DNA from 3 places in the Vibrio sp. 11986-1-5 genome. Region 1 is predicted to be linked to each of the others. Evidence: predicted binding sites of a transcription regulator. Region 1 holds the regulator's gene; each other region holds the start of a gene.
The links. The regulator CRP, encoded in region 1, controls carbon source genes, mostly activating them, when cyclic AMP is high. The targets are predictions, from matches to a motif close to TGTGANNNNNNTCACA.
Positions count from the first base shown of each region.

Region 2: a site for CRP is predicted at 3,522-3,537, ahead of udp (uridine phosphorylase). Genes of this name have one in related genera too.
Region 3: a site for CRP is predicted at 4,221-4,236, ahead of AACS00_RS03890 (CidA/LrgA family protein). Genes of this name have one in related genera too.

Region 1 covers NZ_CAWNVW010000051.1:97,530-105,497, reverse strand. Annotated here, with positions in the region: gene AACS00_RS13505 (aspartate aminotransferase family protein) at 46-1,257, shown strand; gene astA (arginine N-succinyltransferase) at 1,355-2,374, shown strand; gene astD (succinylglutamate-semialdehyde dehydrogenase) at 2,394-3,854, shown strand; gene AACS00_RS13490 (DUF1338 domain-containing protein) at 3,946-4,740, shown strand; gene crp (cAMP-activated global transcriptional regulator CRP) at 4,838-5,470, opposite strand; gene AACS00_RS13480 (phosphoribulokinase) at 5,762-6,631, opposite strand; gene AACS00_RS13475 (YheU family protein) at 6,727-6,936, opposite strand; gene AACS00_RS13470 (hydrolase) at 7,007-7,968, opposite strand, start outside.
Region 2 covers NZ_CAWNVW010000011.1:302,527-310,494, forward strand. Annotated here, with positions in the region: gene moaE (molybdopterin synthase catalytic subunit MoaE) at 1-328, shown strand, start outside; gene AACS00_RS04400 (CBS domain-containing protein) at 612-1,028, shown strand; gene AACS00_RS04405 (zinc/cadmium/mercury/lead-transporting ATPase) at 1,209-3,497, shown strand; gene udp (uridine phosphorylase) at 3,727-4,488, shown strand; gene AACS00_RS04415 (hypothetical protein) at 4,574-5,380, opposite strand; gene metG (methionine--tRNA ligase) at 5,692-7,758, opposite strand; gene apbC (iron-sulfur cluster carrier protein ApbC) at 7,917-7,968, shown strand, end outside.
Region 3 covers NZ_CAWNVW010000011.1:188,673-196,640, forward strand. Annotated here, with positions in the region: gene AACS00_RS03865 (4-phosphoerythronate dehydrogenase) at 1-943, shown strand, start outside; gene AACS00_RS03870 (aspartate-semialdehyde dehydrogenase) at 927-1,940, shown strand; gene fcrX (ferric iron uptake transcriptional regulator FcrX) at 2,028-2,474, opposite strand; gene AACS00_RS03880 (DUF4442 domain-containing protein) at 2,731-3,240, shown strand; gene AACS00_RS03885 (LysR family transcriptional regulator) at 3,247-4,131, opposite strand; gene AACS00_RS03890 (CidA/LrgA family protein) at 4,255-4,662, shown strand; gene AACS00_RS03895 (LrgB family protein) at 4,665-5,360, shown strand; gene fldA (flavodoxin FldA) at 5,425-5,952, opposite strand; gene AACS00_RS03905 (alpha/beta fold hydrolase) at 6,067-6,831, opposite strand; gene seqA (replication initiation negative regulator SeqA) at 6,924-7,460, shown strand; gene pgm (phosphoglucomutase (alpha-D-glucose-1,6-bisphosphate-dependent)) at 7,568-7,968, shown strand, end outside.

The DNA of each region.
Region 1 (7,968 bases):
CAAATGGCTGAGCAACTTGGCATGCGGTATAAGAAGGAATGGGTAATGACAATGGAAAAACAGATACAACGTGGTTTATTTGATGAGGTAATGGTGCCTTGTTATAACCCGATGGCGTTCATCCCAGTAAAAGGACAAGGCTCCCGTGTGTGGGATCAGCAGGGGCGAGAGTACATCGATTTTGCTGGTGGTATCGCCGTTAGTTGTTTAGGGCACTGCCATCCTGCCATGGTTAATGCCTTAACCGAACAAGCCAATAAATTGTGGCATTTGAGCAATGTGATGACCAATGAGCCAGCATTGCAACTTGCTAATAAATTGATTGAGCTGAGTTTTGCTGACAAAGTTTTTTTTGCCAACTCAGGCGCTGAAGCTAATGAAGCGGCACTGAAATTAGCTCGTCGTTATGCAGCTGACGTTTATGGCCCAGAGAAAACGGAAATCATAGCCTTTAAACAAGGTTTCCATGGCCGAACCTTCTTCACTGTAACGGTAGGTGGACAAGCGGCTTATTCTGACGGTTTTGGACCGAAACCCGGCGATATTACTCACCTGCCTTATAACGATATTGATGCTTTGCAAGCGCATATGTCGGATCGTACCTGTGCGATCATGATGGAGCCTCTACAAGGTGAAGGCGGTATTATTTCACCAACGCCAGAATTTGTTCAGGCGGTGCGTGAACTGTGTGATAAGCATAATGCGCTACTGATTTTTGATGAAGTTCAAACCGGTAATGGGCGTACGGGGCATTTTTATGCTTACCAAGGCTTAGGTGTCACGCCAGATATCTTAAGTACGGCGAAATCATTAGGTGGCGGCTTCCCGATTGGTGCGATGTTAACCACTAATAAGCTTGCCGAGCATATGAAAGTCGGTACCCACGGTTCAACGTATGGCGGTAACCCGTTAGCGTGCGCTGTTGGTCTGGCCGTCGTTGATATTGTTAGTCAACCAGAAACCTTAGCGGGTGTGAAGCAACGTGAAGCTTGGTTTCGCGAGGGATTAACCAAAATCAATGATAAGTACCATGTGTTTTCTGAAATTCGTGGTCAAGGTTTACTGCTTGGCGCAGCACTGAATGAGCAGTGGCAAGGCCGTTCTCGAGACATTTTATTAGCGGCTGGAGAGCAAGGATTAATGCTGTTGGTGGCGGGACCGAACGTGATCCGTATGACGCCTTCATTATTGATCACTCAACAAGAAATCGAACAAGGATTGGCTAAACTCGAGCAAGCGATCGCAACACTCGTGTAGTCTTTCTGCTATTCACACCCACCATGGATAGCGGCGGGTGTTTGCTGTCTTCGCTAGGCCAAACTGGCCTAGTGCTATGCATCTGGAGGGAATATTGATGCTAGTTATTCGCCCTATTGCAACGTCTGACTATCCGGCACTTCATGACTGTGCCATTGAATCGGGTCATGGCTTTACGTCACTGCCCGTTAATCAAGAACTCCTCACCAATCGTATTGAACACTCAGAATACAGCTTTGCCAAACCGTCCGTGACGCAACCAGGGGATGAAGGTTATTTAATGGTCGGTGTAGACAGTGTAACCGGAGAGGTTGCCGGTACAACGGGTATTGAAGCGGCGGTTGGTTGGGATCGCCCTTTTTATTCTTATCATATTAGTACCATTGTCCATGCCTCACATAAGCTTGGGGTCAACAATGTCGTCAAATTACTCACCTTTGGTAACAACTACACCGGATGCTCAGAAATTTGCAGCTTATTTTTGCGAGAGCACTTTCGCCAAGGTTTAAATGGCCGCTTAATGTCGAAGAGTCGTTTTTTAATGATGGCGGAGCATCCAGAACGTTTCTCTAAAACCATCTTTGCTGAAATGCGAGGCGTCTCTGATGCGGACGGTAATTCTCCCTTTTGGCAGTGGCTGCAAGAGCATTTCTTTTCGATCGATTTTACCTTGGCTGACTATTTAACTGGGATCGGTAAAAAAGGTTTTATTGCCGACTTAATGCCCAAGTTGCCGATTTATATCAATTTACTCAGTCCTGAAGCCCAAGCGGTGATTGGCCAAGTGCACGAGAATACTCGTCCAGCCCTCAAGCTATTGGAAGACGAAGGATTTACTTGTCGCAATTACGTCGATATTTTTGATGCTGGCCCAGCCGTTGAATGTGATGTCCGTAATATTGAATCGGTACGTAATTCGGTTCGAGCAAGAGTGGAAGTCGCCCGTCACTCCAGTGCTCAACAGTATTTAATGTGCAATACCTCATTTACTCATTTTCGTGCTACCGCTGAAAAAGCGGCCTATAACCCTGAACGAGAAACGGTATTGATTACTCCCGAAGTGGCTCAAGCATTACAAGTTGACCAAGGGGATTGGTTAAGAATTTTGGCTCAATAGTTTAGAGAAGGAAGATAAAATGACTCAGTGGATAGCAGGTCAATGGATTGCTGGACAAGGCGATGCGTTGAGTTCAATCAGCCCTTACGATGATCAAGTGATTTGGCAAGGCAATAGCGCCACGGCAGAGCAAGTTGAACAAGCGATCAGCGCGGCTCGCCAAGCATTCATCGCATGGAAAAATCGGCCATTTGCTGAGCGTGAACAAATAGTGTTGGCGTTTGCTGAGCAGGTCAAAGCCAACAGTGAAAAAATTGCAGAAGTGATTGCCAAAGAAACCGGCAAACCGCTATGGGAAACGCGCACCGAAGCGGCGGCGATGGCTGGTAAAATTGCGATTTCTATTCGTGCTTATCATGAGCGTACTGGGCAGCAGCAACGTGAGGTGGCAGGCAATACGATTGTATTGCGGCATCGTCCTCTTGGCGTAATGGCGGTATTTGGTCCGTATAATTTTCCTGCTCATTTGCCCAATGGACACATTGTTCCTGCTTTACTGGCTGGTAATACAGTGGTGTTTAAACCTTCTGAGCAAACCCCATGGACTGGTGAGCTAGCGATGCAATTGTGGCAAGCGGCGGGATTGCCCGATGGTGTGCTTAACCTAGTGCAAGGTGCGAAAGAAACGGGCATTGCGCTCGCGCAATCAAAAAATATTGATGGCTTGCTCTTTACTGGTAGTGCCAATACTGGTCACCTCTTACATCGTCAGTTTGCCGGTCAACCCGATAAAATGTTAGCACTGGAGATGGGCGGCAATAATCCGATGGTGATTTCTGAGCATTATGGCGATATTGATGCGGCGGTATACACCATTATTCAGTCAGCGTTTATTAGTGCAGGACAACGCTGTACTTGTGCTCGTCGCCTTTATTTACCTGAAGGGGAAAAAGGCGATCAGCTGCTCGATAAACTGCTAAAAGCGACCGAGCGGCTGCGCATTGATCAGCCTTTTGCTGATCCTGCCCCCTTTATGGGGCCACAGATTTCACGTGCCGCCGCTGAGTTTATTTTGACGGCACAAGCGAATTTACAAGCGTTAGGCGGAAAATGTTTATTAACAGCGAAGGCTCAACAAGCGGCGTTCGTCACACCAGGGATTATTGATGTCACTGCGATTAATGATTTACCTGATGAAGAATATTTCGGCCCATTATTGCAAGTCATTCGTTATCAAACACTGCCTCAAGCTGTAGCGCTGGCTAATAATACGCGCTTTGGTCTATCAGCAGGGTTAGTGTCGACCGACGATCAAGAGTGGCGATATTTTATTGATCATATTCGCGCTGGCATCGTTAACCGTAACCGTCAACTTACCGGAGCCAGTGGCGATGCTCCCTTTGGTGGGCCGGGTGCGTCAGGTAACTTGCGTCCCAGCGCGTTTTACGCCGCGGATTACTGTGCTTACCCAATGGCGTCGATGGAAGGGCAAACGACAGAATTACCCGCGACACTATCACCAGGGGTTGTTTTGCCTTAAATCGTCAACACAGCTAAAGCGTGTCGATAATGTTTAACCTATAACGTCTCTATCGCGAGAGGCGTTATCCACCCACTGACAAGGAGGCGTCATGACGCCAAGTGCGCTTTTTCAATGTTTATGGAATGACTATATTCAGCGTCTTTGCCCTGCGGCAGAAAAAGTCCATCATTTGCTCCAGGAAGACGAAGCACTGATCAATGACCACATTGCTTTACGAACCTTTAATATAGCACCACTGGGTATAGAGACTTTGGCCAAGCCGTTTCTGGCCTTAGGCTACGTTGCTTGTGGTGATTATCTGTTTGAAAGCAAAAAGCTGGTGGCGAAGCATTATGAGCATCCTGATCCTAAGCAACCTAAGGTATTTATTAGTGAATTAAAGGTCGAAGAGTGCTCAGCAGAGTTACAATCGATCGTGGCTAAGTTAGTGGCTCAAGTCGAGACGACTCGCCTTGATGATGTCGACTTTCTTTATGCTGGCCGTCTATGGGATCTCTCGTTTGTGGATTATCAAATCTTAGCCAAAGAAAGCGAGTATGCGGCGTGGTTAGCCGCCCATGGTTATGGTGCCAATCACTTTACGGTGAGTGTTAATCAGCTCAAGGCATTTAATGAAGTGAAAGCGGTCAATGATCATCTGCGTCAGGCGGGCTTTACTATCAATGAAAATGGCGGTGAAGTGAAGGGCACACCAGAAGTGTTACTAGAACAGTCCTCGACCATGGCTGATAAGGTGCCAGTCTCGTTTAACGACGGTGTTGAAGTGATCCCCGGTGGTTTTTATGAGTTCGCTAAACGTTATCCAATGGCGAACGGTCAATTGTATAGCGGCTTTGTGGCAGCTTCAGCAGATAAAATCTTTGAAAGCACCGATCTTCGTTAGTAAAAAACGGAATGGGTAGCCAACAATGAACAACAAAAAAGCTACTTTAGGTGAACTAAAGTAGCTTATTCAGGCTTTAAGCATGTTAAACCAGAGGTTAACGAGTGCCGTAGACCACGATGGTTTTACCGTGTGCGGATATCAGATTTTGCTCTTCAAGCATTTTCAGAATCCGACCAACGGTTTCACGAGAACAACCAACGATTTGACCAATTTCTTGACGAGTGATTTTGATTTGCATCCCATCAGGGTGAGTCATTGCATCGGGTTGTTTTGCTAGGTTTAGTAGAGTTTGTGCAATACGACCAGTCACATCAAGGAACGCCAAATCACCGACTTTTTGGCTGGTCACTTGTAGGCGACGAGCCATTTGCCCTGATAGACGCATCAGGATATCGGGGTTAACTTGAATCAATTGACGGAACTTCTTAAAAGAAATTTCCGCGACTTCACAAGGGGATTTAGCTCGAACCCAAGCGGTACGCTCTTGATCTTCTTCGAACAGACCAAGCTCGCCGATGAAATCACCTTGGTTAAGGTAAGAAAGAATCATCTCTTTACCTTCTTCGTCTTTAATCAGTACCGCAACAGAACCTTTAACAATGTAGTACAAGGTTTCCGCTTTTTCGCCCGCATGGATCAGCGTGCTTTTTGAAGGGTACTTATGAATATGACAATGTGAAAGGAACCACTCTAGTGTTGGGTCGGTTTGAGGTTTACCTAGAACCATAATATCTCACTTCCTCTGCAGGGTACGCTCGCTGCTGTCCGTATATTTTAGCGAAGCCTTAATGGATTAACTAGAATAAGAGGACTTCCTAATGGCTGCAAGCTATCTTGTGTTCGGTAAGGAATAGTATCCTTTTTCGAACGCGATTTCTTGATTTTAATCGTATCAAACCATGGATATTTTACGCAAAAACGTGCACATGATCACGGTATGAAAAGTAATCGTGTTAATAAGACCGTAGCCTGACCGATTATGCGAATTTCTTACTCATCAGGTCAAGATAAGGCAATCTCAACCAATTTTTCCGGATTCAATTAATTGCTGGAGTAAGGGTTGCACGATAAGTTCCATAGCAAAGCCCATTTTGCCGCCAGGAACCACAATCGTGTTGTGACGCGACATAAACGAGCCATCAATCATTGCCAGTAAATAGGGATAATCGACATTCTTTATCCCGCGTAAACGGATCACCACAAAGCTTTCATCTAAACTCGGGATGCCTTTCGCATTGAGAGGATTTGAGGTGTCGACCGTAGGCACTCGTTGAAAGTTAATGTGAGTACGCGAAAACTGAGGGGTAATGTAATTCAGATAATCGTCCATTGAGCGAACGATAGAATCCATGACTGCTTCACGAGAATGGCCGCGATCACGAGTATCGCGCACGTATTTTTGGATCCATTCCAAATTGACAATTGGAACCATGCCAATTAAAAAATCGACATGTTGCGCGACATTAATGTCACCGTCGACCACACCGCCATGTAAGCCTTCATAAAATAAGACATTGGTATCATCAGGCAGTTGCTGCCAAGGTGTGAAGGTGCCGGGCATCTGATTATAGGGGACGGCCTCGTCAAAGGTATGCAGATAACGACGGATTTGTCCTGCGCCCGTTTTGCCATATTGGCGGAAAAAATCTTGCAGAGCAGGGAAGTCATTCGCTTGCGGACCGAAGTAGCTAATATGTCGACCTTGTTCTCTTGCTTTACGAATTTCAATATCCATTTCTGGACGAGTGAAGCGGTGGAAGCTATCACCTTCCACCCAAGCGGGTTTAATGTTCATCATATTGAACATTTTACGGAAAGCTTCTGATGTGGTCGTTGTACCAGCGCCTGATGAACCGGTGACCGCAATAATGGGATGTTTTGCTGACATGACATACCTTGTCTGTTGATCCTTGAGGGGCAAAGCCCATGGCTGGTTTCACTATATCATGGAAAAAACGCAGCAGAAAACGCCGATTTTTGCCGTCAGCGTGCGGTACTTTTGATATCGATCGTTTCGTGTAACTCAGAATAGACGATCATCGCTTGCCCACTGCGCAGTTGAGCGATGACTTGATCGATTTTGTCTTGTAAGCTGATTTCACTTTCACCGTAGTCAGTGCCTTCGCGTAAGACAAACTCACGAATTAAATTGTCTAGAGTGTCACTGGCGATATGTTGCCAAGGAACGATCATAAATACCTCATGATTTTATGAACTGATAATCTCTGTTTTACGATGTTTCGCTGCAATAGGACGCTAATTTTTATCTCTGTCGCCAATCAACGTAGTAACTCGGCAAAGCCTGCTCAAGCCAGAACCTAGGTTGACCTAAGCTGCCAGTTAAAAAACCAACATGGCCACCGTGTTCAAATAATTGGTAGTTAATCTCTGGGTTTAAAGGGCCGCGCGGGATCACTGCTTCAGTCATAAACGGATCATCGGCAGCATGAATGATCAGCGTAGGGATAGTAATCGCGCCTAATTTCATCAGGCCTGAGCATTGTTGATAGTATTCTTGAGCATCTTTAAAACCGTGTAGCGGTGCGGTGATCAAATCATCAAATTGGTAGAGCTTGCTTACTTGACGAATGCATTGCGTGGTTAAACCTAGCTCATCTTGCAGCAATGGCGCTTTTTTTAACGCATTATTTTTTAATGATGAGAGTAAATAACGGCGATAAATTTTTGAAAAGCCCTGTTCAATACGTTGCGAACACGCTGCTAAATCCAGTGGTGCGGAAATGATGGTGGCTGCATCGACAATAGGATCATCCCGATAGCGCGCCAAATAGTTGACCAGCATATTACCGCCTAAAGAGACTCCAGTCGCAATAATGGTGCGCTGAGGGAATTGTGCTCGTAGGTATTCAAGTACGAAACGCGCGTCTTCTGTTTCACCCGAATGGTAAGCTCGAGCTAAGCGGTTGGGTTTTCCGCTGCAGCCTCGAAAATGCATCATCACCGATAGCCAACCATGTCGAGCAAACGCATCCATTAAACCATTCGCATAAGGGCTATAAAAACTGCCTTCTAAACCGTGAAATAAGACAAAAATGGGCTTATCGACACCGGGGGTAGCTGGCTCACTCCATGCTAAATCAAGAAAATCGTTATCTGGCGTGGTTAAAGTTTGCCAAACCGGCGTAAAGCAAGCCGCTCGACGAATTAAGCGCGGTAGCAGAGTTTGTAAATGTGGGTTGGTTAATCCATTCGCGGCAGTAAACG
Region 2 (7,968 bases), on a different contig from region 1:
CCTCGGTGATGATGTGATCGGCTTACGTCTTGAACATTACCCAGGAATGACTGAAAAAGCGCTCAGTCATCTGTGTGATCAAGCCCAACAGCGCTGGCCCTTACAACACGTTCGTATCATTCATCGGATTGGTGATTTGGATGTTGGTGCGCAAATTGTGTTTGTTGGCGTTGCGAGTGCCCATCGCGGTGCGAGTTTTGCTGCTTGTGAATTCATTATGGATAGCTTAAAAACTCAAGCCCCGTTTTGGAAGAAAGAACGCACCACACACTCTGAACGCTGGATAGAATCGCGCGAATCCGATCATCAGGCGGCTAAACGTTGGTAAATCAAAATCCCGAGCCAGCTTTTTGTTTGGCTGACTCGGGGCGTACCCTCTCTAAAACGGCTCGGCCTTAATATCTCGCTTAAAACGTTCGCTTTGTTACAAAAAAATCGTCTTCCTCTCTAGTAAAATCAAGAAATTAGTCAACACTTACTATAGGCACCTTAATTGACTCGGAGTGTCATTAAGGACTTGTTTGTCTATTTAATCATTATGGGATAGCCATCACTAAGCTCAGAGATGTGCTCATGGCATAGCGATGGTTAAGAACGCCAAGGAGATAGTAATGGATTCACTCAAAGTAAGAGATTACATGACCGTCAAAGCGGTGACCTTTAGTCCTGAGATGTCACTCAGTGCGGCTTTAGAGCGCGTAAGTGGTTCTGAACATCTTGGTGGGCCAGTGATTGATGATCAAAAGAGAGTGATCGGCTTTCTTTCTGAACAAGATTTGCTCGATAAATTAGTTAAAGCCAGTTACTTCTGCCATGACTCTCATACGGTAAGTGACTGCATGCATCAAGAAGTGCTGTCGGTTTCTCCGGAGACGTCAATCATCGAACTGGCTGATATGATGAAAGTCGGTAAGCCGAAAGTCTATCCGGTGATAGAGCAAGGAAAGTTAGTGGGTATCATTACCCGTCGTAATGTACTGTTAGCGATCGGTAAAAACCTCGCCACCAGTTTTAAACACCCAGTTTAATCGCTAAACAACTAAAGTGAGAACATTGGCTTATAGGGTGGGATAAAGGTTTTGTAGAGACTCGCTCTCTCTTTTTGAACTTAGCTCAAGAGCCTATAGTTAAATGCGCAAAAAACACTTGACCTTGGAGTTAGCTCCAAGGTGTAAGCTCAACACATCATCAAATTAGGAGATTGATTGATGTCTGTTAAGCATTCAGGGTGCGGTGTCACTCATGGTTCTCATGCCACTCATAGTCAGGCGTCTTGTTGTTCTGCAGCGTCAACCACCCATCAAGTGCAACCTGAGGTTGCTTGCTGCGCTCAACCAACTGAAGATAAAAACACGCGCAGTGCTGCGGACAATTTGCATGACTCGGTTGCTAAGTTCCAACGCAGTTGGCAAGTGGTGGGGATGGATTGCCCATCGTGTGCGCGGAAAATAGAAACGGCGTTACAGAAAATTCCAGATATTGTCACTGCCCAGGTTCTGTTTGCGACAGAAAAGTTGGTGGTGCAGTTTAATCAGCAAGCAACGGTTGCGGCGGTTGAACAAGCCGTTAGTCGTGCTGGTTTTCAGATCCAGCACTCGACCTCTAAAGTCGCATCTTCTCACTCATCCCCTCGAACGTGGTTAACACAAGCAGACAATCGACGTCTGGTTTTGATCAGTTCAGCGATGCTAGTCGCTGCTCTAATGACTCAGTGGTCGAGCGAGTTAGCGCAGTGGATATTTACACTAACCTGTTTGTTAGGCTTGGTTCCGATTGGGCGTAAAGCTTGGCAATTGGCAAAGTCAGGTACGCCGTTTGCGATTGAAACGTTAATGACTGTCGCCGCACTGGGCGCTTTGTATCTTGGTGAGACGGCAGAAGCGGCGATGGTGTTATTACTGTTTTTGGTTGGCGAGCGCTTAGAAGGCATTGCGGCTGCACGAGCGCGTTCAGGAGTTCAAGCGCTGATGGCGCTGGTGCCTGATCAAGCGACGAAAATAGAACACGGCCAGCGCGTGTTAGTTGATGTGCAAGATCTGCAACCTGGTGATCACGTTGAGGTTGCTCCTGGCGGGCGTTTACCTGCTGATGGGCAGTTGATGGATCAAGCGGCGAGCATTGATGAAAGTGCATTAACCGGAGAATCGATTCCGGTTGAAAAGCAAGTTGGTGACACGCTCGCTGCGGGCTCTGTAGTGGTTGATCGTTTGATCCAAGTGCAGATCACTTCATTACCGGGACAAAATGCCATTGACCGTATTTTACACCTTATTGAGCAAGCTGAATCTCGTAAAGCGCCTTTGGAGCGGTTTTTAGATCGATTTAGCCGTTGGTATACCCCGCTGATGATGCTGATTGCTTTATTGGTTGTGCTCATTCCACCATTAATGTTTGCTCAGCCATGGGAAACCTGGACCTACCGTGGACTGGCGTTATTACTCATTGCTTGTCCGTGTGCGTTAGTGATTTCAACCCCTGCGGCGATTACCTCTGGCTTAGCGGCGGCAGCAAGACGCGGTGCTTTAATCAAAGGGGGAGCGGCACTTGAGCAGCTTGGCCGAGTGACCATGATGGTGTTTGATAAAACCGGAACGCTAACGCAAGGAAAGCCACAGGTAACGGATATGATCAGCTTAACGGAGCTGCCGTCATCTCAATGGTTAGCTGCAGTAGCGGCTATTGAGCAAGGCTCTAGCCATCCTTTAGCCACTTCGTTAGTAGATAAAGTGCAAGCTCAAGGTTATGTTATCCCCTCAGCATCTGAGCAACAAGCCTTATCCGGGCGCGGTATCACAGGCTTGGTTGCTGGTCAACGCTATTCACTGTTGTCGCCAACTCAGCTCGATGTGGTGGTTAGTGCCGCTGTCACTGAATCGATTGAGCAACTCGAAGCGCAAGGGAAAACGGTCGCTGTTGCTTTGCAAAATAAGCAACCGATAGGCGTTATTGCTTGGCAAGATACATTACGTGATGAGGCGCAAGCCGCGATTGCACAACTGAAAAAAATCGGCATTAACAGCATCATGTTGACTGGGGATAACCCACGCAGTGCCGCAGCTATCGCCGATAAGCTCGGTATGGATTTTCAAGCCAGTTTATTGCCTGAGGATAAAGTGCAAGTGGTCGAGCAATTATCACAGCTTCAACCGGTTGCAATGGTGGGGGATGGCATTAATGATGCTCCTGCGATGAAGCAGGCCAGTATCGGTATTGCGATGGGCAGCGGTACCGATGTGGCGTTAGAGACGGCGGACGCAGCATTAACCCATAATCGACTCATTGAGTTGGCAGGAATGGTCGAATTATCTCGCGCTACACTGAATAATATTCGGCAAAATGTGACAGTAGCCTTAGGTTTAAAAGCCATTTTGTTGGTGACCAGTTTACTTGGTATCACGGGATTATGGATGGCAGTATTGGCTGATAGTGGTGCGACGGCGTTGGTTACTCTAAATGCTTTGCGTTTACTACGCTTTAAGCCATCAGTAGCGGATTAGAGTGAGCCATAGGGATTAAAGTCATTTGAGTTGAATCACGAGCGAATAGTGTGGAGTTGCATTTGAATTGCTCATTTTTGTGATGCAAACCGTTTTTCTTTGAAATGTTGGTTTTTATTGCTAGCGTAGTTGTGATGTTTGTCACTAAATGTTGTTGTGGACTGGGATAGAGTCACGTGGTACCCGAAATTAATGATGAGCTGAACAAGCCGCAATCAAGGAGTAACTTATGTCTCAAGCTGTCTTTCACCTAGGAGTGACCCAAGCCGATCTAAATGGTGCTACGTTGGCGATTATCCCAGGTGATCCTGCACGTGTACAAAAAATCGCTGAATTAATGGAAAATCCTGTTTTTCTTGCTAGTCATCGTGAGTACACGCTCTATCGCGCTGAGTTAGATGGTCAATCCGTTGTGGTTTGTTCAACGGGTATCGGTGGTCCATCAACGTCGATTGCGGTAGAAGAGCTCGCTCAATTAGGTGTGCGCTCTTTCTTACGTGTTGGTACCACTGGTGCAATTCAACCACACGTCAACGTCGGCGACATGATTGTTACCACTGGCTCAGTACGTCTTGATGGCGCTAGCCTACACTTTGCACCGATGGAGTTCCCTGCGGTACCGGATTTTGCAGTAGCAACCGCGATGAAAGAAGCCGCAGAAGAGAGCGGCGCTACCGTTCACATGGGGGTAACGGCATCAAGTGATACGTTCTACCCAGGTCAAGAGCGTTATGACACATTCACCGGTCGTGTTGTTAGCCGTTTTCAAGGTTCAATGAAAGAGTGGCAAGAGATGGGCGTGCTGAACTTTGAGATGGAATCTGCGACGCTATTAACCATGTGTGCTAGCTCTGGTTTAAAAGCAGGCTGTGTAGCGGGCGTTATTATTAACCGTACTCAAAAAGAGATCCCAGATCACGCCACCTTAAAAGAGACCGAAGCTCGTTCAATTAAAGTGGTGGTTGAAGCAGCGCGTAAGATGCTTAAATAATCGCTATCATTGATTGAGTTAGTATTAAAAAGCGCCACAATCGTGGCGCTTTTGCTATTTGAATGTTAGGTCTCGGTGCAGAGTTTTAAGCCAGCGCGAGTTGTGGTAACGGTAAGTATAGGCTTTCAGTCACTTCGGACAGCATTTGGTCGTACACTTGAGCGATCGTTAGCGATAATTCAGAAGTCAGTTGATAAAACTGCTTCGCATCGAGCTCTAAATGCGGATTATCATGGATCTCACTCAGTTGGTGCATGGCTTCGGAGCAGGCTGGTGAGGCTATCGATAAAGGACTGATCAGCGCGAGTTGACTCAGTTTTCGTCGCATGAGCTCACTGTAATGACGAAGACGAAGCCGTCCCTCTTGACTCCCCATTTCTTCAATACACAAACGTAACTGAGTCAGTGAATCCATGCTATCGATGACTTGTTGCCAATTCATATGATATTCATCACTCAGGTCGTCTCGATGCGATTCAGCTAACCAAGCAAGGACGATTTCATCAATTAAAAATAGACAATGACGAATCGCTTTGCCGTGAGCGACTTGGTTTCTTGCCACACTATAGTCAGGCCATTCATGGCGAATGGCGGTTAACTTAGCTTGGAAAATACGATACAGAGGTTTGTTATCAAAATGAGCATGGGCAATCAAATGATTTAAAGTCTGATCGATAGTGGATTGAAGAGAATGAATCTCTTGTTGACGATCTTGACCAAACATCAGCTCATGATGGGTAGCTTGACGATGTTGACGACAAAGATAAAGTAACTCGCGTAAATCAACTAAGAGTTGATATTTACGTTGTAGGTTGGATTCTTTCTGTTTGGCAAAGAAAAATAATCCGCCAAGAATCGCGATAGAGATAAGCATGGAAATAAAGACAAACATAATCCACTCCTTGTATGTGTGGCTTGCTCAGAACAGAGATTCCTTTCTCAATGTAGGTTGCTGTACGCGTTAACCGAATGGTCATCACTATTGATGAGCAGATATCACGACGTCACCTAGGTTGAGTATTCCCCGGAGTTAGATATTGCATGCTTAATGCCAGTTTTTTATATCTTAAAAATCAATTGGTTACATTTTTCTTGCTGGTATTTGTGCACCAAAAGGGTGCAACTTGTGCTAAAAGTGTGAACAAGAGCAATAAAAAAGCCCTCTCATTTGAGAGGGCTATCACCAATCACGTTAGTAAGGGGTTACATCACCCGCATACCAGCTTGAGCACCTTCATGAGGCTCAAGAATCCACAACTGGTCACCGCCAGGGCCTGCCGCGAGGATCATGCCTTCTGACATACCAAACTTCATCTTGCGTGGTTTTAGGTTAGCCACCATCACGGTGTATTTACCGACCAGCTCTTCAGGTGAGTAAGCGGCTTTTATTCCAGAGAAAACTTGGCGTGTCTCACCACCAATATCCAACTGGAATTTTAGTAACTTATCGGCCTTTGGCACCGCTTCACAAGAGAGAATTTTGGCAATCCGTAAATCAACTTTAGCAAAATCGTCAAATTCGATTTCTGCAGCGATGGGATCTTTGCTTAACTCTGTTGCTTGACTAACGGGTTGAGCGTTTTCTATCGCGGCTTTTTCCAGTGCTGCTTCTTGTTTTGAGGTTTCAATCATCGCTTCAACATGCTGAGGGTCAATACGATTAAACAGCGCCTTAAATGGCGTTATGCTATGAGCCGTCAGTGGTGTTTGAATACCATCCCAAGTCAGTTCTTGATTTAAGAACGCTTCCGTCCGCTCAGCTAACGCTGGCATTACAGGCTTGAGGTAAGTCATTAATACGCGGAATAGGTTAATACCGACAGTACAAATATCTTGCAGCGCTTGGTCTTGGCCTTCTTGCTTAGCGACAACCCAAGGCGCTTTTTCATCCACATATTGGTTAGCTTTATCTGCTAGTGCGGTGATCTCACGAATTGCGCGACCAAATTCACGAGTTTCGTAAAGGTCAGCAATACGTTCAGCGGCCGCGGTAAATTCGGCGTACAATTCAGGCTCTGTAAAGGTTGTAGATAACTGATTATCAAAACGTTTACTGATAAAGCCAGCATTGCGTGAAGCTAGGTTAACAATCTTGTTGACCACATCAGCATTGACGCGCTGCGTGAAGTCTTCAAGGTTTAGATCGAGATCATCAATACGGTTGTTCAGTTTTGCCGCGTAGTAGTAACGTAAGCACTCAGGGTCTAAATGTTTTAAGTAAGTACTCGCTTTGACAAACGTCCCTTTTGATTTCGACATTTTCGCGCCATTAACCGTGACATAGCCATGCACAAAAACATTGGTTGGTTTACGGAAACCACTGCCTTCAAGCATCGCTGGCCAAAATAGGCTATGGAAGTAAACAATGTCTTTGCCGATAAAGTGATAAAGCTCGGTTTGACTGTCTTTACGCCAGTATTCATCAAAGTCTAAATCATTGCGCTTGCTGCAAAGATTTTTGAATGATCCCATGTAACCAATCGGCGCATCGAGCCACACATAAAAGAATTTGTTGGTTTCACCGGGGATTTCAAAGCCAAAGTAAGGGGCATCTCGGGATATATCCCATTGCTGCAAGCCACCTTCAAACCACTCTTGCATTTTATTGGCGGTTTCGGTTTGCAGCGAGCCAGAACGAGTCCATTCTTTAAGCATGCTTTCAAACTGTGGCAAGTCAAAAAAGAAGTGTTCAGAATCTTTCATCACAGGGGTTGCACCTGAGACCGCAGATTTAGGATTGATCAGTTCCGTCGGGCTGTAAGTTTCGCCGCAAGCATCGCAGTTGTCGCCATATTGATCTTCTGACTTACATTTTGGGCAGGTGCCTTTGACGAAGCGATCCGGTAAGAACATCTGTTTTTCAGGATCGAATAACTGAGAAATGGTGCGACTAGAAATAAAGCCATTTTTTTTCAGTTCAAGATAAATATGCGAAGCCAACTCACGGTTTTCTTCACTGTGGGTGCTGTGATAGTTATCAAAACTAATATCAAACCCGGCGAAATCTTGCTGGTGCTCTTCGCTAACCGCGGCAATCATTTCTTCAGGTGTAATACCCATCTGCTGCGCTTTAAGCATGATTGGTGTGCCATGAGCGTCGTCAGCACAGATGAAATTTACAATATTGCCGCGTAGGCGTTGGTAGCGCACCCAAATATCCGCTTGGATATGCTCAAGCATATGACCTAAGTGGATGGAACCGTTAGCGTACGGAAGGGCACAAGTTACCAGCAGTTTCCTTGGAGAAACGTTTCTTGGTTCAGTTGCCATACTTAATTATTCGCTATGTTTGATAGGTATTGAAAATAGCCTTCAATACTACCTGATGAAGCTACTCACGCCAAGGCGTGAGTCATGATAAGGCCTTAACTTTTTTGGGGTTCAGTGTGGGCAGATTGAGTGGTAGCATGAACAAAAAAGGAGGGCTTATGCTCACATTTACGTCCAAACACGATTTTTGTTCTTGGCTCAATCAGTTTT
Region 3 (7,968 bases), on a different contig from region 1:
GGGGATGGATCACGTTGATCAAGCATTACTAGCAGAGCGAGGCATATTTTTTACCGCCGCGCCCGGTTGTAATAAAGTCGGCGTTGCAGAGTATGTGTTTAGTGTCTTAATGGTGCTTTCGCAGCAGCAAGGTTTCTCTATTTTTGATAAAACCATTGGCATCATTGGTGCTGGACAGGTGGGCAGCTACTTAGCCCATTGCTTGACAGGATTAGGGATCAACGTATTGCTTAATGACCCACCTAAACAGGCGCAAGGGGATACGCGAGTATTTACGCCTCTGGAGCAACTGTTGACGGAAGCGGATGTGATAACCTTGCATACGCCGATCACTCAGCAGGGCGAGTGGCCCACTCACCATTTAATTAATGAGCAGATATTGGCTGGTTTACGAGGCGATCAAATTTTGATTAATGCGGCGCGAGGTCCTGTGGTCGACAATGCGGCATTAAAGGCACGTTTACAACAAGGTGATGGCTTTACCGCAGCTCTTGATGTTTTTGAATTTGAACCGCAGGTGGATTTAGAACTGCTGCCATTATTGGCATTTGCGACGCCCCATATCGCGGGTTATGGTTTAGAAGGTAAAGCTCGTGGTACGACCATGGTTTTTAATCAATACTGTGAGTTTTTAGGCAAGGCGCTCTGGGCGAATCCATCCAGTTTATTACCCATAGCCCCTGTGCCTGAAGCAGTGTTGAATCGTGCTTGGGATGAAGCAACCTTGCTCAGCTTAACGCAACTTATTTATGATGTGCGACGAGATGATGCTCTGTTTCGTCGGCAGATACATCAACCCGATGCGTTTGATCAGATGCGCAAACAGTATTGGGATCGGCGTGAATATAGCGCAATTAAGCTAGTGGGTGATGACTCATGTCAATTAGAGCCACTGGCGCAACTCGGATTTACAATAGAGGTTACAAATGAGCCAAGAATTTAATGTTGCGATTTTCGGTGCAACGGGCGCGGTTGGGGAAACCATGCTGGAAGTATTGCAAGAGCGCAAATTTCCTGTCGGTGAACTGTTTTTACTCGCGAGCGAGCGCAGCGAAGGCAAGACCTATCGCTTTAATGGGAAAACCATACGAGTACAAAACGTTGAAGAATTTGATTGGTCATCGGTTCATATTGCGTTGTTCTCAGCCGGTGGCGAGCTGTCTGCCCATTGGGCGCCGATTGCCGCTGATGCAGGGGTGATTGTCATTGATAATACCTCTCAATTTCGTTATGACTACGATGTTCCATTAGTGGTTCCAGAGGTGAATCCACAGGCGATTGCCGAGTTTCGTAATCGCAATATTATTGCTAACCCTAATTGTTCCACCATCCAAATGTTGGTCGCCTTAAAACCGATTTATGATGCGGTTGGCATTGAACGAATTAATGTGACCACTTATCAGTCCGTATCTGGAGCAGGTAAGGCAGGAATCGATGAACTAGCAGCGCAAACGGCGAAGCTATTGAATGGGCTTCCTGTTGATGCAGGTACGTTTAGTCAACAAATTGCTTTTAACTGTATCCCACAAATCGATCAATTTATGGATAATGGTTACACCAAGGAAGAGATGAAGATGGTGTGGGAAACACAAAAAATCTTCAATGATCCTGCCATAATGGTTAACCCAACGTGTGTCCGAGTTCCAGTGTTCTATGGTCATGCAGAAGCGTTGCATATTGAGACTCGTAGCCCAATTGATGCTGAGCAAGTCATCAGCCTCTTGGAACAAACAGAAGGAATTGAGGTTTTTCAAGGACAAGATTTCCCAACTCAAGTCCGTGATTCCGGTGGTAAAGATACGGTATTAGTTGGACGCGTCCGTAATGATATTAGTCATCATAGCGGAATCAATTTGTGGGTGGTGGCAGATAATGTTCGCAAAGGGGCTGCAACCAACGCGGTACAAATTGCGGAAGTGTTGATCCGAGATTATTTGTAATTGACAAAATAGCCTCGTACGCTATCAATATCTTCGTCCATGACTGGCGAACAAAAAAACCACCTTGCGGTGGTTTTTTTATTTATCTTATCGAGCCTTATGGGCTGAAGGGTTATTTTTACAACCCCCATCAGCGCATTTACCATAAAGATATAAACTATGATTAGTCAGCTGAACATTGTAACGTGCAGCGATCTCTTTTTGACGCTGTTCGATAACGTCGTCAGAAAACTCAATCACTTCACCACAATCAAGACAAACAAGATGGTCGTGATGGTGCTGGGTTGAGAGTTCGAAAACTGATTTTCCACCTTCAAAATGATGGCGAGTCACGATACCAGCGTCATCAAATTGATTTAACACGCGATAAACGGTGGCAAGGCCGATCTCTTCACCGAGATCAATCAGCTTCTTGTACAGCTCCTCAGCACTAATATGTTGGCACTCAGGCTGCTGTAATACTTCTAAAATCTTTAGCCGTGGAAGGGTTACTTTAAGACCGGCATCCTTTAGCGCTTGGTTATTGTCTGACATATACTTTCCCGTTGATGATCTGCAGTCGTAAACAGAGGTCAATGTTGTTCCACATTATAGGCCACTCGATTAAAACAATAAACCACGAACTTCAAAGGGTTACTGTAATTACCACAAAATCGAGTTTCATCACGGAGAAATCTGATCTGACCAGTTACAATTATGCAACATTAACTTGTGTGTAGCTTCATTGAGTTAGATGCTCATCGAGCATCACGATCAGTGAAGATGAGATAGAGTCTAAGGCACGGATAGCATGAATAAAACACTTGAGAAGTTGTATAAACCCAATATTGTGAAGTGGGCATTAAATAGTTGGCCACCTTTTTGGGGATCTGGGATAAAAATCGAGTCAATCAGTGAAGACTTCCGCGAGGCTAGATTACGTTTAAAGCTTCGTTGGTGGAACAAAAATGCCAATCGTTCCCAATATGGTGGCAGCATCTTCTCTTTAACGGATCCTGTATATTCATTGATGCTGATGGGAATTTTAGGTCGTCAATATTATGTTTGGGATAAAGAGGCGAGCATTAACTTTATTAAACCTGGGCACAGCGATTTATACGCTGAGTTTTTGATTTCTCAAGCTCAACTGGACGCGATATTGGTTGCGACGGCGAATGGTGATAAATGTTTTCCTGAGTTTATTATTCATGTCAAAGATAAACAAGGTGAAGTTGTGTCTGAAGTACATCGCAAACTGTATGTCCGTAAAAAACCTAAGTACCGTCAAGACGGAGATTATCAAACAGATAATGCTGCGTAATCGCGTTCATCGAGACGATGGATGAGTGCGACAAAGTTGTATCCAAGCTTCTGCGGTGCGAGAAAGGTAACGTTCACTATGCCAGATAGCACTCAATGTCCAGTCAATACTTGGGGTTAGTGGTTTAATCAGTACCCCTTCATTTTGGATTCTTAAACAGAGTGGCTCGGGTAAAAAGGCGACTCCGATGCCACTTTTTACAAGCGCAACGAGAAAATCCCATTGGCTACTTCGCGCCGCAATTTGTGGTGTAAATCCGTGTGTTAGACATTGCTGATCAACATAATCGCTTAAGGTAAAGTCTTCTGTATAAAGATAAAAAGGTTCTTCTTTGAGTGATGACCAATCGATCTTTGCCATGGCAGACCAAGGCATGGTTTGCGGTAATACTGCGTAAATTGGGTAACTGTCTAGTACTAAGGTGCTGAGATGTTGTTCTGCATGACGCGATAACATAGTAATAGCGACATCCAACTCTCCATCAAGTACGGCTTGTTCTATTTTCCTTCCGCCATACTCGACTATCGTCATTTCCACCGCTGGATAGATTTGCCGGTATTGCCGGATCAACCCTGCATAAAGATGGCCAACCATCGGGGGAATACCTAAACGCAGTTGCCCCCCTTGGAGTTGATTTAGATCGATCAGTTCGGCTTCTAGTTGAGTAAAGTGAGCCAAAATTTCTTGTGCTCGTAAATATACAATGTGTCCGGCATCGGTTAACCAAAAGCGATGACCTTGGCGATGGAGTAATGGTTGACCAATTTCTTGCTCAAGACTACGGATCATTTTACTGATCGTTGGTTGGGTAACAAAAAGCTTCTCTGATGCACGAGTAAAACTTTGTTGATTGATGAGTTCCACAAAATAACGTAGGGCTTTGATATCCATAACTGAGGCTCTGATGGTGGATTTATTCTATATTGGCATAATTTTTATAATAAAAATTCATTTTATGAAAATTTTAACGCTCTCTATAATGTGATTAATTTCACATTATGAGCGAATGATGCCATGAAAAAACTCAGAACCGTTTTGCTGACCGTTGGGCAAATTGCCGCGTTAGGCCTGATATGGTTAATAGCAGATCGCTTGGTTGATTATTTTCATTTACCGCTCCCTGCCAATCTAACGGGGATGCTGTTATTGCTTGCTTTGGTCTTCAGTAAAATAGTCAACGTTGAATGGCTACGACGAGGGGCTGCTTGGCTTTTAGCGGAAATGTTACTGTTTTTTGTTCCAGCAGTAGTTGCTGTGGTTAATTATCAGCCGCTGGTTCGAGAGCAGGGGGGGAGAATTATTTTAGTGTTAGTACTGAGTACGGTTTTAGTGATTGCGATTACCGCGTGGGTAGTCGATAGATTGTACCGTCTCGAGCTTAAATTAGCGCGTCGAAAAAGTAATAAGTTAGCGGGAGCCTAATAATGTTGCACTCGATTTCATTACTCGGTATGACGTGTTTGGTACTGACTTTAGCTCTGTATTACGTCTGTAAAATGCTTTATCAGCGTAAGCGAACGATTTTTTTAATGCCTTTATTATTAGCTCCACTCCTTTTGGTACTGATTGTTATTGGTATGGATATTCCTTATCCATCCTATATGGAAGAGTCTCGTTGGTTATTATGGCTACTTGGACCGGCCACCGTCGCCTTTGCGATTCCTGTGTACGATAATCGAGTCTTAATTCGTCGTCATTGGTTGTCATTGTCGGTTGGTGTGGTTGTGTCAGTGATTGTTGCTGTAAGCAGTACGGTCTTGCTGGCTCGCTGGTTTGAATTACCAGAGTTACTGCAGCGTAGCTTGGCGATGCGCTCAATAACGACGCCTTTTGCTGTGGAAGCAACGCGCGCCATTGGTGGTGAAAGTGACTTAACGGCACTGTTTGTCGTTCTCACTGGAGTTATTGGCATGGCCGTGGGTGAAAGTCTATTAACCTTCTTATCGATTCGTTCTCGATTTGGGCGTGGTGCGAGTTTAGGGGCTTCTGCCCATGGTGCAGGGACTGCGAAAGCGTATCAAATGGGTAATGCAGAAGGCGTGGTATCGAGTGTCGTGATGATGATAGCTGGGATGGTGACGGTACTGATTGCGCCGTTTTTAGGCCAGCTATTGTGGTAAATAGATCCAATCATTCATAAAGAGTTTGTGTTAAAAAGAACCGCCCAAATTAGGGCGGTTCTTTTTAGTCTTCTAGCTCAGCTAAGCACATTTCTTCATATACTTGTTGAACCCAAGCGGTCACTCGCTGCTCAGTAAGTTCAGGTTGACGGTCTTCGTCAATACATAAACCGACAAAGTGGCTGTCATCAACTAGGGCTTTAGAGGCTTCAAACTCATAACCTTCCGTCGGCCAATGGCCAACAATCGTTGCACCTTTGGCTTGAATGATATCTCTAACCGTACCCATAGCATCACAGAAATACTCAGCGTAGTCTTCTTGGTCACCACAACCAAAAATAGCCACGAGTTTAGTTGAAAAATCAATCGCTTCTAGTTCTGGGAAAAAGTCATCCCAATCACACTGCGCTTCACCATAGTACCAAGTGGGAATACCAAGCAATAAAAGATCAAAGTTATCAATATCTTCTTTACTACTTTTCGCGATATCTTGTACGTGAACCAGTTGTTTACCGAGTTGTTTTTGAATCATTTTTGCAATAGCTTCGGTGTTACCTGTATCGCTACCAAAAAAGATACCTACACTTGCCATAAAGTCTTTACCTTTAAATCAATCTGCTTGCGCGAACTATACCACTGTTATTTGTTAAAGTTAATCCACCTATTGACTTTCAAATTTCCCTTAACTTGTTATGGATTAAGCGATTTAGAGGATAAATTTACGAATCGCACGGAGTACTTCTGCTGGTTTTTCAGCATGTAACCAGTGGCCAGTATTAGCGATAACGTGTGCTTTTGCTCGGCTAAATTGTTGCTGGATGGCGGGTTGATGTTCTGCCATTAAGTAATTTGAATCGGCCCCTTTAATAAATAATGTCGGGGTTGAGTTACTGGCAATTGGTTCCCAGCCAAGAATATTCCAATAGTTAGCCTTAATGGCTGGTACGTTAAATCGCCAAGTCATAACACTATCTTGGTTGACCAGTGATTTCCCTAAAAATTGGCGGACGCCTTCCTCATCGATATGCTGAGCTAACAAGGTCATCACTTCACTACGAGAGGACGGTTTTTGTTCTAACACCGCATCGAGCCCATCAAGTACTTGTTGGTGACGATGTACGGTATAGGCGACGGGGGCCATGTCTAATATCACCAACTGTTGAACCGTTTCTGGTGCTAGATCGGCTAATTTCATCGCAACTTTACCGCCCATTGAATGACCAATAACGGTGGCTTGAGTTATCGACAATTTGGTAAGCAGTTGATCGACATCTCGCGCCATTAGGGCGTAGTTATGTTCTGAAGAGTGAAACGATTGTCCATGGTTACGTAGGTCAATACTCAGCACTTGATGATCGTGTTTCAGATCTCTTGCGAGTAGCCCTAAATTGTCTAAATTACCAAATAAACCATGGATCAGAACGACGGTGTGACCCTCACCTTCGAGTTTGTAATTAAGCAGTGCTGACATTTTATCTTATTAGTAATGGGTTTAACGTAGAGTATCGGTAAAGATCTCGCTATAATCCCCCAGAGTTTAAACATAGAGATTGTGAAAAGCGAATGAAAACAATTGAGGTTGATGAAGATCTATACCGTTATATTGCCAGTCAAACCCTACACATTGGTGAGAGCGCTTCCGATATTTTACGTCGCTTATTGAAGGTTGATAGTCAGAGTCTTGCGGCTACACCGGCTATCACTGCTCCTAAAGGGTTAGTGGTCAGTAAAGATGCGGCTCAAGAGACAAAAGTTGATAGTGTTAAGGCGATGCGCGAGTTACTGATTTCAGATGAATTTTCTGCACTGAAAAAAGCCGTTGATCGTTTTATGTTAGTTCTATCCACACTCTATCGTATCGATCCAGCGAGCTTCTCAGATGCCATGATCGTTAAGGGACGCAAGCGAGTTTACTTTGCTGATAACGAAGCGACCTTACTGGCGAACGGCCAAACGACAAAACCAAAAGCGATTCCAAATACGCCGTTATGGGTAATTACCAATAACAACACCAGCCGTAAACAGCAAATGGTCGAGCAAGTGATGCTGAAAATGAATTTTCCAGCAGATATCATTGAAAAAGTCACCCTATCTATCTGAAGTGACACGATCAGCCGTTAAAAGTCTGACTAGAACCTCATACTGGGCATATAAAAATGCGTATTATGAGGTTTTTTATTGATTATTATTTTTAAAAGGATGTCATTATGGCTATGCACCCTCGTGCAGGACAAAAAGCACAACAACAAGATTTACATAATATTCCGGCTTTAGTTTCTCATTACTACCTGTTTCAACCCGATGCGAGTAATCCGCAGCATAAGGTTGAATTTGGTACTTCCGGCCATAGAGGGTCGGCTGATAAATTCACGTTCAATGAACATCATATTTTAGCTATCGCGCAAGCGATCGTTGATCTACGTACAGAATTGGATACAACCGGGCCTATTTTTGTCGGTAAAGATACGCATGCTTTATCTGAACCTGCCTTAAGTAGTGTGCTCGAAGTGCTCATTGCCAATCAGGTGGAAGTCATTATTCAACAGGATAATGGTTATACGCCAACGCCGGGTATCTCTCATGCCATCTTGACCTATAACCAACAACA